3 regions of the Streptomyces sp. NPDC006384 genome follow, and region 2 is predicted to be linked to each of the others. Evidence: riboswitches for the same ligand, from Rfam matches in the RefSeq annotation. Region 2 holds a riboswitch; each other region holds the start of a gene.
What was found. Region 2 has a riboswitch for thiamine pyrophosphate ahead of thiC (phosphomethylpyrimidine synthase ThiC). Riboswitches for the same ligand answer to the same signal wherever they lie in the genome.
Positions count from the first base shown of each region.

Region 1: it holds a riboswitch for thiamine pyrophosphate, as region 2 does, so the genes downstream of both, thiO (glycine oxidase ThiO) here and thiC (phosphomethylpyrimidine synthase ThiC) in region 2, are expected to answer to the same signal.
Region 3: it holds a riboswitch for thiamine pyrophosphate, as region 2 does, so the genes downstream of both, ACFYOJ_RS23200 (thiamine ABC transporter substrate-binding protein) here and thiC (phosphomethylpyrimidine synthase ThiC) in region 2, are expected to answer to the same signal.

Region 1 covers NZ_JBIAHR010000004.1:173,540-178,037, reverse strand. The annotation lists gene pknB (Stk1 family PASTA domain-containing Ser/Thr kinase) at 1-948, opposite strand, end outside; gene ACFYOJ_RS06790 (thiazole synthase) at 1,057-1,851, opposite strand; gene thiS (sulfur carrier protein ThiS) at 1,855-2,055, opposite strand; gene thiO (glycine oxidase ThiO) at 2,052-3,266, opposite strand; TPP riboswitch at 3,264-3,376, opposite strand; gene ACFYOJ_RS06775 (hypothetical protein) at 3,428-3,778, shown strand; gene ACFYOJ_RS06770 (FAD-dependent oxidoreductase) at 3,811-4,498, shown strand, end outside.
Region 2 covers NZ_JBIAHR010000020.1:54,954-59,451, forward strand. The annotation lists gene ACFYOJ_RS25285 (hypothetical protein) at 95-955, shown strand; gene thiC (phosphomethylpyrimidine synthase ThiC) at 1,028-2,848, opposite strand; TPP riboswitch at 2,841-3,030, opposite strand; gene ACFYOJ_RS25295 (YibE/F family protein) at 3,102-4,498, shown strand, end outside.
Region 3 covers NZ_JBIAHR010000017.1:67,418-71,915, reverse strand. The annotation lists gene ACFYOJ_RS23210 (ABC transporter ATP-binding protein) at 1-588, opposite strand, end outside; gene ACFYOJ_RS23205 (iron ABC transporter permease) at 591-2,189, opposite strand; gene ACFYOJ_RS23200 (thiamine ABC transporter substrate-binding protein) at 2,267-3,352, opposite strand; TPP riboswitch at 3,431-3,536, opposite strand; gene rlmN (23S rRNA (adenine(2503)-C(2))-methyltransferase RlmN) at 3,572-4,498, opposite strand, start outside.

The DNA.
Region 1 (4,498 bases), on a different contig from region 2:
CGGGCGGGGCAGCGTCAGGGCGCGCGGGATCACACTCGTGCGGTCCTCGGCGTTGTCGTGCTCCACGGCGCGTGCCTGCGGAGGCATCGCGTCCAGCTGCTCCGCGCTCAGTGCCGCGCGCGCCTCGCGGACCTGCGCCAGCAGCGCCACGGCGTCGTGCGGGCGGACCCCCGGGGTGCGCGCGGTCGCCGAGGCGACCAGCTCGTCCAGTTCGCAGGCCATGTCCGGCACGGCGGCCGACGGCGGCGGCACGTCCTCGTGGAGGTGCTTGTAGAGCACCTGGGCGGGGGAGTCCCCCTCGTGCGGCTTGCCGCCGGTCAGCATCTCGTACAGGACGACACCGCACGCGTACACGTCGACCCTCGGGTCGGCCGCGCCCTGCTCGATCTGCTCGGGCGCCAGGTAGGAGACGGTGCCGAGGACGGCTCCGGTGGTGCTGGTGACCGTGTCCACGGCCCGCACCAGCCCGAAGTCGGCGACCTTGACCCGCCCGTCGTCGCCTATCAGCACGTTCTCGGGCTTCATGTCCCGGTGCACGAACCCGGCCCGGTGCGCGGCGCCGAGCGCGGCCAGCACGGGCTCCAGGATGTCCAGCGCGGCCCGCGGCTGCAGCGCGCCGCGCTCGCGCAGCACGTCCCGCAGGGTGCAGCCGGCGATGTACTCCATCGCCAGGTAGACGTACGCCCCCTCGGCGCCCTGGTCGTAGACCTGGACGACGTTGGGATGGTCGAGCCGGGCCACCGACTTGGCCTCGCGGATGAAGCGCTCGACGAAGGCGGCGTCGGCCGCGAGCGCCGGGTGCATCACCTTCAGCGCGAGCACGCGGTCGAGGCGGGTGTCCACGGCCCGGTAGACCGTGGCCATCCCGCCGACCGCGATCCGCGCCTCGACGCGATACCGGCCGTCGAGCACCTGCCCGACCAGAGGGTCCTGAAGGGTCGTGTCCACGCAGGCGAGTGTACGAGCCGACGCGGACACCCCGCCGCCACGTCCGGCATCACAGCGGCACTCCGTACGCCCGGGCGAGCGCGCTCTCCCGGGCCCGGCGCCCCGTACCTAGAAGGCGGGCCGCTCCGGGTCCAGCACCGCCAACCCCTCTGCGGGGGACGACGCCTCGGCGAAATACCGCCGCGGGATCCGCCCCGCACGCCGGGCCAGCCGCCCCGCCTCCACCGCGTGCCGCATGCCCTCGGCCATGAGCACCGGCTCCTGCGCCCGCGTCACCGCCGAGGCCAGCATCACACCAGCGCACCCCAGCTCCATCGCCAGCGCCACGTCCGACGCCGTACCGGCCCCCGCGTCGAGGATCACCGGAACGCGCGCGCGCTCCACGATCAGCTCGAAGTTGTGCGGGTTGCGGATGCCGAGCCCCGAGCCGATCGGCGAGCCGAGCGGCATGACCGCCGCGCACCCGACGTCCTCCAGCTTCCGCGCGAGCACCGGGTCGTCGTTCGTGTACGGCAGCACGGTGAAGCCGTCGTCCACCAGCGTCTCCGCCGCGTCCAGCAGCTCGACGGGGTCCGGCAGCAGGGTGCGCTCGTCGGCGATGACCTCCAGCTTGACCAGGTCCGTGCCGAGGGCCTCGCGCGCCAGGCGGGCGGTGAGGACGGCCTCCCCGGCGGTGAAGCAGCCGGCCGTGTTCGGCAGCACCCCGATGCCGAGCCTCTCCAGCACCGACAGCACGGACCCGTGCACGGACGGGTCCACCCTGCGCATCGCGACGGTCGTCAGCTGTGTGCCGGACGCCACCAGCGCGCGCTCCAGCACGTCCAGGCTGGGCGCTCCGCCGGTGCCCATGATCAGGCGGGACGTGTAGGCCGTACCGCCGAGGACGAAGGGATCGTCGGCCATGGGTCAGCCTCCCTGGACGGCGGTGAGGACTTCGACGCGGTCGCCGTCGGACAGGGCCGTGGCGGGCCACTGCGCGCGCGGGACGACGGTCTCGTTCAGGGCGGCGGCCACTCCGGACGGCGCCGCGGTGAGCGTGCCCACCAGGGCGTCCAGGGCCGTGCCGGGAGCCACCTCGCGCGGCTCTCCGTTGACGGAGATCTTCATACGGTCTGCTCCGTGAGTGTCGCGGGGACGGCGCCGAAGCGCCGGGGGGTGAAGGGCCGGGCCTCGTCCGGGAGCTCCCCGGTGGTCAGCACGTGCGCCATGACGTCGCCGGTGACCGGGGTCAGCAGCACGCCGTTGCGGTGGTGCCCGGTGGCCAGCAGCAGCCCGTCCAGCTCCGTCGGGCCGAGCAGCGGGGCGTTGTCGGGGGAGCCGGGGCGCAGGCCCGCCAGGGTCTCCGTCAGCGGCAGCTCGGTGATGCCGGGGACCAGCTCGTGGGCGTCGCGCAGCAGCTCGTAGACGCCGCCCGCGGTCACCGTCGTGTCCCAGCCCAGCTCCTCGCTGGTGGCGCCGACGACCAGCTCGCCGTTCTCCCGGGGCACCAGGTAGAGGGGGTTGCCGCGCACCACGGCACGCACCGTCCGGCTCAGCAGCGGCCCGTGCGTCCGCGGCATGGCCAGCCGCAGCACCTGCCCCTTCACCGGCCGCACCGGCGGCCGCACGGCGTCCGGCACGCCCGCGAGGCGCCCGCTCAGGCTGCCGCCGGCCAGCACCACCCGCCCGGCCGTGAGCGCCGTGCCGTCGGCCGTGACGACGCCGGTCGCCCGGTCCCCGGCGACGGTGAGCCGCTCGGCCCGCGCCCGGTGGAGGACCACGCCCGCCCGCTCGCAGGCGGCCACCAGGGCGCCGGCCAGACGCCGGGGGTCGATCTGGTGGTCGCCGTCCACCCGCAGCCCCCCGCGCACGCCCGGCGCGAGCATCGGCTCCAGGCGTCGGCACTCGCGCCCCGTCAGCCACTCCGACTCCAGCCCCGAGCGCTCCTGCAGCGCGTGCAGCTCCCGCAGGTGGGCGCGGTCGTCGGCGTCCAGCGCGACGGCCAGGGTGCCGCAGCGGCGGTACCCGAGACCGTGGCCGGTGAGATCGGTCAGCTCGGCGGCGAACTCCGGATAGCGGCGGGCCGAGGCGAGGTTCAGCGCGAGCAGCGTCTGCTCACCGTGGTGCAGTTCCGTGACGGCGGCCAGCATCCCGGCCGCCACCCGGGCCGCGCCGCCGCCCGGGGCGGGGTCCACGAGGGCCGTGGCGAGCCCGCGCTGCGCGGACCGCCACGCCGTGACCAGGCCGATGATCCCGCCGCCCACGACGAGGACGTCCGGCGTGCGCGGTGACACGCGGGGTGACGACGGTGCGGATGCTGTGATCGGTGGGGACGACATGGGCGTCCAGCCCCTCCCTTCGCCGGCATGACCCGGATCAGGTTCGTACGGTCGGAGGCCGTTCAGCCTCCCTCTCAGCCCGGTGCGTCCGGGCTCCCGCGAGTGCTTTACGGTGGCCACCCTAGCCCGCAGCACTCCGAAGCCGTAAGGGAGCCTCCACCGTGGCCCGTTCGCTCGACGGTCTGGTCCTCGCCCCGGTCGCCGACCAGGCCCCCGGCCAGGTCGGCACCCGCACCCGGTTCACCTACCACGAACAGGACGGCGAGGTCTGGGCCGAGTACGCGGGCGGCGACGTCGTACGCGGCCGGCTGGTGGGCGTCCGCGAGGGCGACCGGCTCGACTTCCGGTACGTGCAGCTCAGGACCGACGGCGGCACCTCGTCCGGGCACTGCGTGTCGACGGTCGTCGACCTGCCCGACGGGCGGGTGCGCCTGGAGGAGACCTGGGAGTGGGAGTCGCGGGAGGGCAGCGGGACGAGCGTTGTGGAGGAGATCACCGCGTCCGGCGACTGACCCGCGATCCCCCGGACGCCTAAGGTGACCGGGTGAGCGAGCAGACACGGGAACGGACGGCGGACGCGGGATGCCGCGTGGTCGTCGTCGGCGCGGGCATGGCGGGCGTGCAGACCGCGGTGGCCCTGCGCGAACAGGGATTCACCGGCACCGTCACCCTGATCGGCGCCGAACCCCACCAGCCGTACGACCGCCCGCCGCTGTCCAAGGCCGTCCTGCTCGGCACCGCCGAGGGCTCCGCCTTCGACGTCGACTTCGAGGCGCTCGGCATCGGGCTGCGGCTCGGCTGCGAGGCACTGGGCGTCCGCCCCGGCGCGCACGTCCTGGACACATCCGCCGGGCCGGTGCCGTACGACCGCCTCGTCCTCGCGACCGGCGCCGAACCGCTCCGGCTGCCCGGCACCGAGGGCGTCCCCGGCGTGCACCTGCTGCGCACCCTGGACGACGCCGAGCGGCTGCGCCCCGTGCTCGCCCGGCAGCACGACATCGTGGTCGTCGGCGCGGGCTGGATCGGCGCCGAGTTCGCCACCGCGGCGCGCGAGGCGGGCTGCGCGGTGACCGTCGTGGAGGCCGCCGACCGGCCCCTCGCCGGTGCGCTGCCCGCCGAGGTCGCCGCCCCCATGTCCGCCTGGTACGCCGACGCGGGCGCCGTCCTGCGCACCGGCGCACGCGTGGAGCGCGTCGAGCCCGGGGGGCCGGGGGAGGCCGGTCACGTCGTCG
Region 2 (4,498 bases):
GCTCTACCATCGCCTTATCCGTAGCAGGCTCCCCTCCGTTTCTGCCCGACGGCTCGTTGGCATGCGAGCCCCAAGCCCTACGGAGCATCGGGGGATGCACATGAACAGCCTTCCGCAGCACCTGTCGAACGAGGACCGCCAGGACTACGAACGGATCCTCGACGAGGCGCTGCGCTCCGCGCCGCACCGCCCGGAGCTGGCCGCTGTCGGGCAGCGGCTCAACACCGAACAGCTGCGCACCATGGCGCTCAACGCCACCGCGCTGATCACGGCGGCGGCCACGACGGAGTACCAGCACTACGTGAAGGTCCGCGAGGAACTGCGCCACCCGGCACCGTCCGCCCCGTCGTCCGCCCGTGATTCCGGCCCCGCCGACTCGGGCACGGGCGCGGTGGGCCTCGCCGCCACCATGGGGGAGGCCGCCGAGGGCGCGGGTGCCGTCGCCGTCGCCGCCGTCCTGACCCCCGTTCTGGCCGGCACCGCCGCGGCGATCTTCCTCCTCGTCGGCTACGTCCTGAGGATGCTCGACCCCGGCCAGAGCTTCGCGCAGACCATGCTCACCACGGGCTGGCTGTTCGGCGGTCTGGCCGCGGTCGCCGTCCTCGTCGCCACGGTGGGGTTGCTGCTCACCGCGCTGCGCAACCGTCCCTCCGCCGAGTCCGGCCGTCACGACGAACTCGACGACGAGGTGGTCCGGGCCAGGGAGGCCTGGCACCACGCCCTGCTCGAGCGCGGAGTCCTGCCCTTTCTGCGGGAGGCGCTGGCCGACCCGGACGCGGCGGCCGGCCTGCGCCGGGCCGGTCCCTCGGCCCCGGCCGGCCGGATGCCGCACCTCGGCTACGGCCGCCCGGGATTCACGAGCCCCGACGACGGCCGGCCCGGTGCGCGCCCGAGCTACTCGCGTCCGGACTACAGCAGCCCGGATTTCGGCGGCCCGGAGCACCGGCCCGAATAGCCGGCGGACCGGGCGGGCGTCCACGACCCGGAGGATGCCCGCCCGGCCGGCGGCGGGCATCCGGGCCGAGGGTCAGTCGGCCAGCGGGAGATACACCCGGTTGCCGCTCTCGGCGAACTCCCGCGACTTCTGGAGCATCCCCTCGGCGATCTCCTCGGGTGTCGCTCCCTCGGCCGCCGCGCCGCCGAACCGCTCGTTGATGTCCTGGCTGATCTTCATCGAGCAGAACTTCGGCCCGCACATCGAGCAGAAGTGGGCCGTCTTGGCGGGCTCGGCCGGCAGCGTCTCGTCATGGAACTCCCGGGCCGTGTCCGGGTCGAGGGCCAGGTTGAACTGGTCCTCCCACCGGAACTCGAAACGGGCGTCCGACAAGGCGTCGTCCCACTCCTGCGCCCCCGGATGTCCCTTGGCGAGATCGGCGGCGTGCGCGGCGATCTTGTAGGTGATGACGCCGGTCTTCACGTCGTCGCGGTTGGGCAGGCCCAGGTGCTCCTTGGGCGTGACGTAGCAGAGCATCGCCGTACCCCACCAAGCGATCATCGCGGCTCCGATGCCGGAGGTGATGTGGTCGTACGCCGGGGCGACGTCCGTCGTCAGCGGGCCGAGCGTATAGAACGGGGCTTCGTCGCAGATCTCCTGCTGAAGGTCGATGTTCTCCTTGATCTTGTGCATCGGGACATGGCCCGGGCCCTCGATCATGGTCTGCACATCGAAACGCCTGGCGATCCGGTTCAGTTCTCCGAGCGTGCGCAACTCGGCGAACTGCGCCTCGTCGTTGGCGTCCGCGATCGACCCCGGCCGCAGACCGTCTCCGAGGGAGTACGTGACGTCGTAGGCGGCGAGGATCTCGCAGAGCTCCTCGAAGTTCTCGTAGAGGAACGACTCCTTGTGGTGCGCCAGGCACCACGCCGCCATGATCGATCCGCCGCGCGAGACGATGCCGGTCTTGCGGTTCGCGGTCAGCGGCACATGGGCCAGGCGCACGCCGGCGTGGACCGTCATGTAGTCCACGCCCTGCTCGGCCTGCTCGATGACCGTGTCCTTGTAGATCTCCCAGGTCAGTTCCTCGGCCTTGCCGTCGACCTTCTCCAGGGCCTGGTAGAGCGGCACGGTGCCGATGGGGACGGGGGAGTTGCGCAGCACCCACTCGCGGGTGGTGTGGATGTTGCGGCCGGTGGACAGGTCCATGACCGTGTCGGCGCCCCAGCGGGTCGCCCAGGTCATCTTCTCGACCTCCTCCTCGATGGAGGACGTCACGGCCGAGTTGCCGATGTTGGCGTTGACCTTCACCAGGAACCGCTTGCCGATGATCATCGGCTCGGTCTCCGGATGGTTGACGTTGGCGGGCAGGACGGCCCGCCCCGCGGCGATCTCCTCGCGGACCACCTCCGGCGCGACGTTCTCCCGGATGGCCACGTACTCCATCTCGGGCGTGATCTCGCCCCGGCGCGCGTACGCGAGCTGTGTCACCGCCGCGCCGCTCCGGCTCCGGCGCGGCTGGCGCGGGCGCCCGGGGAAGACCGCGTCCAGATTGCGCAGTCCGCCGCGCGGAGAGGTGTGCTTGATGCCGTCGTCCTCGGGGCGGACGGGCCGGCCCGCGTACTCCTCCGTGTCGCCGCGGGCGATGATCCAGTTCTCCCGCAGCGGCGGCAGTCCCCTGCGGACGTCGGTCTCGACGAGCGGGTCCGTGTACGGGCCCGACGTGTCGTAGAGGGTGACCGACTTCCCGTTGGTGAGATGCACCTGACGGACCGGCACCCGCAGGCCGGGGCGCGATCCCTCGACGTACGCCTTGTGCCAGCCGATGGACTTCCCGGCCTCCGCGGTTTCCGCGGTTTCCGCCTCGGCGGCGTCCTGCGTGGAGGCAGACATGCGTGCGTCCTCGATGGTCATGAGACCTACTCCCTACGCCGGCATTACCCGGTAACAGGTTCGGCGGTCGACGCAGCGGTTTCCGTCCGCCGACGCTTCGTGGGAAAGATCACCCTGCTGTGGTGATGTTTCCCGTGAAACATCGCTGGGACGGAGGTCAGCGCCCTCTCAGCCCGGTGCTCCGAGCTCCCGCGTGTACAAAGGTGCCTCCACGCTAGCGTCAATTCGGGCGCGGTGAACAGAGGGCCCCTCACGTTCTTGCGATGATCGGGCGGTGACCACGACCCAGCATCCTCCCTACCCACCGCACGAACCCCCTCGTGGCCCGGGCGCCGCGACAGGCGACGGCCGGGTGCGCGCCCAGGGCCCCGGCGGCGCACACGGAGCGGAGGAAAGACAGGAAACGGATCACGCGTACAGCCCTGCCGACGGACACGGCCCCGGGCTCGGCCCCGGCGGAAACGGTGGGCACAGAGGGCACGGTGGCGGTGGCGGACACGGCGGCGGTGGCGGGCACGCGCATTCGCACGGCCACGGCCACGGGCCCGCGACACCCGTGTCCCAGCATCTGCGGAAGGTGATCGCGGCCGTCCTCATCCCGTTCGCCGCGGCGGTGGTCGTCGGGCTCGCCGTGCTCTGGCCGGGCGGCGCACCCCCGCACGAACGGACCGGGGTCGGTTTCGACCGGCAGACGCAGCAGGCGACGGTCACCGAGGTGGTGAGGCTGAGCTGCAAGTCCGTCAACGCCTCGGGCGTTCCTCCGACCGGCGACACCTCCACCGCCGAGGGCTCCTCCGCCGTGCAGCAGGCGAACGGTGACTGCAAGCGGGCGACGATCCGCGTCGACACCGGCAAGGACAAGGGCCGCACGTTCGAGGAGATCGTGCAGCCGGACCAGACACGGCAGTTGCACGAGGGCCAGAAGGTCGTGGTCGCCTACGAGCCCTCCGCTCCCGAGGACCTGCAGTACTCGGTGGCCGACATCAACCGCCGGCTGCCCCTGGGTCTGCTCGCCGGCATCTTCGCGCTCGCCGTCGTGGCCGTCGGACGGCTGCGGGGTCTCATGGCCCTGGTCTCACTGGCCATCAGCTTCCTCCTGCTCAACTTCTTCATCCTGCCCGCCGTCCTGCAGGGCTCCAACCCCCTGCTCGTAGCGGTGATCGGCTCGAGCGCGATCATGCTGATCGCTCTGTATCTGTGCCATGGTCTGTCGGCGCGGACGTCGGTGGCGGTGCTCGGCACCCTGGTCTCGCTGCTGCTGATCGGTGTCCTCGGCTCACTGTTCATCGGCTGGGCGGCGCTCACCGGCAACACCGACGACAACACCGGTCTGATCCACGGCCTGTACCCGTCGATCGACATGAGCGGTCTGTTGCTCGCCGGGGTCATCATCGGTTCGCTCGGCGTCCTCGACGACGTGACGGTGACCCAGACCTCCGCGGTGTGGGAGTTGCACGAGGCCAACCCGACGATGGGCTGGCGCGGCCTGTACCGGGCCGGCATCCGCATCGGGCGCGACCACATCGCCTCGGTCGTCAACACGCTCGTCCTCGCCTATGCGGGCGCCGCGCTGCCGCTGCTGCTGCTCTTCTCGATCGCGCAGAGCGGCGTGGGAACGGTGGCGAACAGCGAGCTGGTCGCGGAGGAGATCGTGCGCACGCTGGTGGGCTC
Region 3 (4,498 bases), on a different contig from region 2:
GGCCTCCGACTGGTCGTGCGTCACGGCGAGCACGGTGGTGCCCAACAGGCCGAACAGCTCGCGCAGTTCCACCACCAGCCGCTCCCGCAGCGAGCGGTCGAGCTGGCCGAGCGGCTCGTCCAGCATCAGCAGCCGGGGCCGGGGGGCGAGGGCGCGGGCCAGCGCCACCCGCTGCTGCTCACCGCCGGAGAGCGCGGCGACGGACCGGCGGCCGGCCCCCGGCAGCCCCACCAGCTCCAGCAGCTCCCGTACGTCCTCCTGCTGCCGGGCCCGCGACGCCCCGCGCATCCGCGGTCCGAAGGCGATGTTCCCGGCCACGTCCCGCTGCGGGAACAGCTGATGGTCCTGGAACATCAGCCCGACCTCGCGCCGGTGCGCGGGCACCCCGGACTGGTCGCGTCCGTCGAGCTCCACCCGCCCGGCGTCCAGCGGCTGGAGGCCGGCGACCGCGCGCAGCAGCGTCGACTTCCCGCTGCCGCTGGGCCCCAGCACGCACACGACCTCGTGCTCGGCGACGTCCAGGTCGACGGCGTCGAGCACGGCCCGACCGCCGAAGCGGACGGTCGCGTCCCGCAGACTCAGCAGCATCCTCAGAACTCCCCGCTCCGGTCGGTCCGCAGCCGCTCCAGCACCACCAGGGCCACGGCGCACACCACCATCAGAATCGTCGACAGGGCCATCGCCTGCCCGTAGTTCATGTCACCGGGCCGCCCCAGCAGCCGCGCCACGGCGACCGGCAGCGTCGGGTTGTCGGGCCGGGCGATGAACACGGTCGCCCCGAACTCCCCGAGCGACACCGCGAAGGCGAACCCGGCGGCGACCAGCAGCGCCCGCCGCACCATCGGCAGATCGACCTCCCGCCACACCCGCCACGGCGACGCCCCGAGCACCGCCGCCGCCTCCCGCAGCCGTACGTCCACCGCCCGCAGCACCGGCAGCATGGTCCGTACGACGAAGGGGACGCCGACCAGCGCCTGGGCGAGCGGCACCAGGATCCAGGAGGACCTGAGGTCCAGCGGGGGCTCGTCCAGCGCGATCAGGAACCCGAAGCCGACCGTCACGGCGGACACGCCGAGCGGCAGCATCAGCAGCGCGTCGAAGCCGCGCACCAGGCGGCCCGCGTCGCGCCGGGCCAGCGCGGCCGCCGCCAGACCGCCGACGGCCACGGCGATGACGGTGGCGACGAGGGCGTACTGCAGGGAGTTGCCGACCGCGTGCACCGGCGGGACGAGGAAGGTGCCGCCGTCCTCCCGGGTCAGCGCCCGGTAGTAGCCGAGGCCGCCGCCGAACGACCGCTGCACCAGCACGGCGAGCGGCAGCACGACGAGGACGGCGACGGTGACGAGGACGCCCGCCAGCAGCGTCCACTGTCCGGCCCCGCGCGGCCGGCGCGCGGTGCGGGAGGCGTCCACCAGCCGCAGGGCGCTCTCGCGCCGCCGTACCGTCCAGGCGTGCACGGCGAGGACGGCGCAGACCGCGGCGAACTGGATCAGCGTCAGCACGGCGGCCGTGGACAGGTCGAAGATCTGCGAGGTCTGCCGGTAGATCTCCACCTCCAGGGTGGAGAAGGCGGGCCCGCCGAGGATCTGGACGACGCCGAAGGAGGTGAAGGTGAACAGGAACACCATCAGCGCGGCGGCGGCCACGGCGGGCGCGAGCGCCGGCAGGGTGACCCGCCGCCAGGCCCGCAGGGGGGAGGCGCCGAGCATCCGCGCCGCCTCCTCCTGGCGCGGGTCGAGCTGTGCCCACAGCCCGCCGACGGTGCGCACGACGACGGCGTAGTTGAAGAAGACGTGCGCGAGCAGGATGGCCCACACCGTGGTGTCCAGGCGTACGCCCCACAGCTCGTCGAGCAGCCCGCCGCGTCCGACGAGCGCCAGGAACGCCGTGCCCACCACGACCGTCGGCAGCACGAACGGCACGGTCACCACGGCCCGCAGCAGTTGCTTGCCGGGGAAGTCGAGGCGGGCGAAGACGTAGGCGCCGGGCAGGGCGACCAGCAGGGTGAGCGCGGTGGAGGCGAGGGCCTGCCAGGTGGTGAACCACAGCACGTGCCGGACGTCGGGCTGGGCCAGGACGTCCCAGACCCGTCCGAGCTGCCAGGTCCCGTCGGCCTTCAGTCCGCGCGCGACGATCGCGGCGACCGGGTAGGCGAAGAAGACCGCGAAGAACGCGACGGGGCCGGCCATCAGGGCGAGCCGCGCCGCGTTCCCGCGCCGCCGGGTGCCGGCGGCGCGGGCGGACCCGGCGGACTTGGTCACCTGGGTCACTTCAGGAGGAGCGAGGTCCACGACTTGACCCACCGGTCACGGTTGTCGGCGATCTTCTCCGGGGCCATGGTCCGCGGGTCCTCGGCCTGCGGCCCGTACTTCGCGAACTCCGGCGGGACCTGGGCTTCCTTTCGCACCGGGTACACGAACATGTTCAGCGGCATGTCCTCCTGGAACTCCTTGCTGATCAGGAAGTCCAGCAGCGCCTTGCCGCCCTCGGGGTTCTTCGCGTTGCTCAGCAGGCCCGCGTACTCGACCTGGCGGAAGCAGGTGCCGGCGGCGACGCCCGTGGGCGCGGTGTCCGGCTTCGGGTCGGCGTAGATGACCTCGGCGGGCGGCGAGGAGGCGTAGGAGACGACGAGCGGGCGGTCGCCCTTCGCCTTCCTGCCGCCGGCCGAGCCGGAGAACTCCTCGTTGTACGCCTGCTCCCAGCTGTCGACGACCTTGACGCCGTTGGCCTTCAGCTTCTTCCAGTAGTCCTGCCAGCCCTCGTCCCCGTACTCGGCGGCGGTGCCGAGCAGGAAACCGAGCCCGGGCGAGGAACTGCCGGCGTCCTCGGTGACCAGGAGGTTCTTGTACTCCGGCTTGGTCAGGTCGTCGAAGGAGTCGGGCGGGGTCAGCTTGTGCTCGCTGAAGTACGCCTTGTCGTAGTTGACGCAGATGTCCCCGGTGTCGACGGGCGTGACCCGGTGCTTGCCCTGGTCGGCCCGGTACTCGGGCAGGAGCGTGTCCGAGCCCTTGGGCTCGTACGGCTGGAACAGCCCGTTGTCGAGGGCCCGGGACAGCAGGGTGTTGTCGACGCCGAAGAAGACGTCGCCCTGCGGGTTGTCCTTGGTCAGGAGGGCCTTGTTGACGGCCTGCCCGGCGTCGCCGTCCTCCAGGACCCTGACCTTGTAGCCGGAGCTCTTCTCGAAGTCCGCGATGACCTTCTCGGACGCGGCCCACGAGTCGTGGCTGACGAGGGTCACGGTCTTCGAACCGGACCCGTCGCCGTCGCCGCCGGACGACGACCCGCAGGCGGTCAGCCCGCCGACGAGCCCGAGCCCGACGGCGAGGACACTGGCCTTCTTGGTGATGCTCACTGATTCCTCCTGGGTGACCAGGAGAAGACGCGGCCCTGCCCGGGACCTCTGACGAGGATCCCGGGCAGGGCGCAACAGCTCGAGTGATGACCGATCTCCCTACCCAGAATGACCTGGGCCAGGTTCGGAGGGTCTGCGGCCGGTGCCGCACTCTCAGCGCTGTGGCGCTCCCCTGTCGGAATATGAAGATGTCGGATGTGAAGTTGTACGCCGGTCAGGTTACCGCTCGCTCGCGGCGAGCTGACCACACGCCCCGTCGATCTCCTGTCCACGGGTGTCCCGGATGGTCACCGGTACACCGTGCGCCGCGATGGCCTCCACGAACGCCTTCTCGTCCTCGGGCCGCGAGGCGGTCCACTTGGAGCCCGGCGTCGGGTTGAGCGGGATCAGGTTGACGTGCACCGGCTTGCCCTTGAGCAGCCGTCCGAGCCGGTCGCCGCGCCACGCCTGGTCGTTGATGTCGCGGATCAACGCGTACTCGATGGACAGCCGGCGCCCCGACTTCGCGGCGTACTCGAAGCCCGCGTCCAGCACCTCGCGCACCTTCCACCGCGTGTTCACGGGGACGAGGGTGTCGCGCAGCTCGTCGTCGGGGGCGTGCAGCGAGATGGCGAGGCGGCACTTGAAGCCCTCGTCGGCGAACCGGTGGATCGCGGGGACCAGACCGACCGTCGAGACGGTGATGCCGCGCTGGGACAGCCCCAGCCCGTCGGGCTCGGGGTCGGTGAGGCGGCGGATGGCTCCGACGACCCGGTTGTAGTTGGCGAGGGGCTCGCCCATGCCCATGAACACGATGTTGCTCAGCCGCGCGGGGCCGCCGGGGACCTCGCCGTCCCGGAGCGCCCGCATGCCGTCGACGATCTGGTGCACGATCTCGGCGGTCGACAGGTTCCGGTCCAGGCCGGCCTGCCCGGTGGCGCAGAAGGGGCAGTTCATGCCGCAGCCCGCCTGGGAGCTGATGCACATGGTCACCCGGTCCGGGTAGCGCATGAGCACGGACTCGACGAGCGTCCCGTCGAACAGCTTCCACAGCGTCTTGCGGGTGGTGCCCTGGTCGGTCGACAGATGCCGCACGACCGACATCAGGTCGGGCAGCAGCGCGTCCCGGAGACCCTCGCGCGAGGAGGCCGGGATGTCCGTCCACTG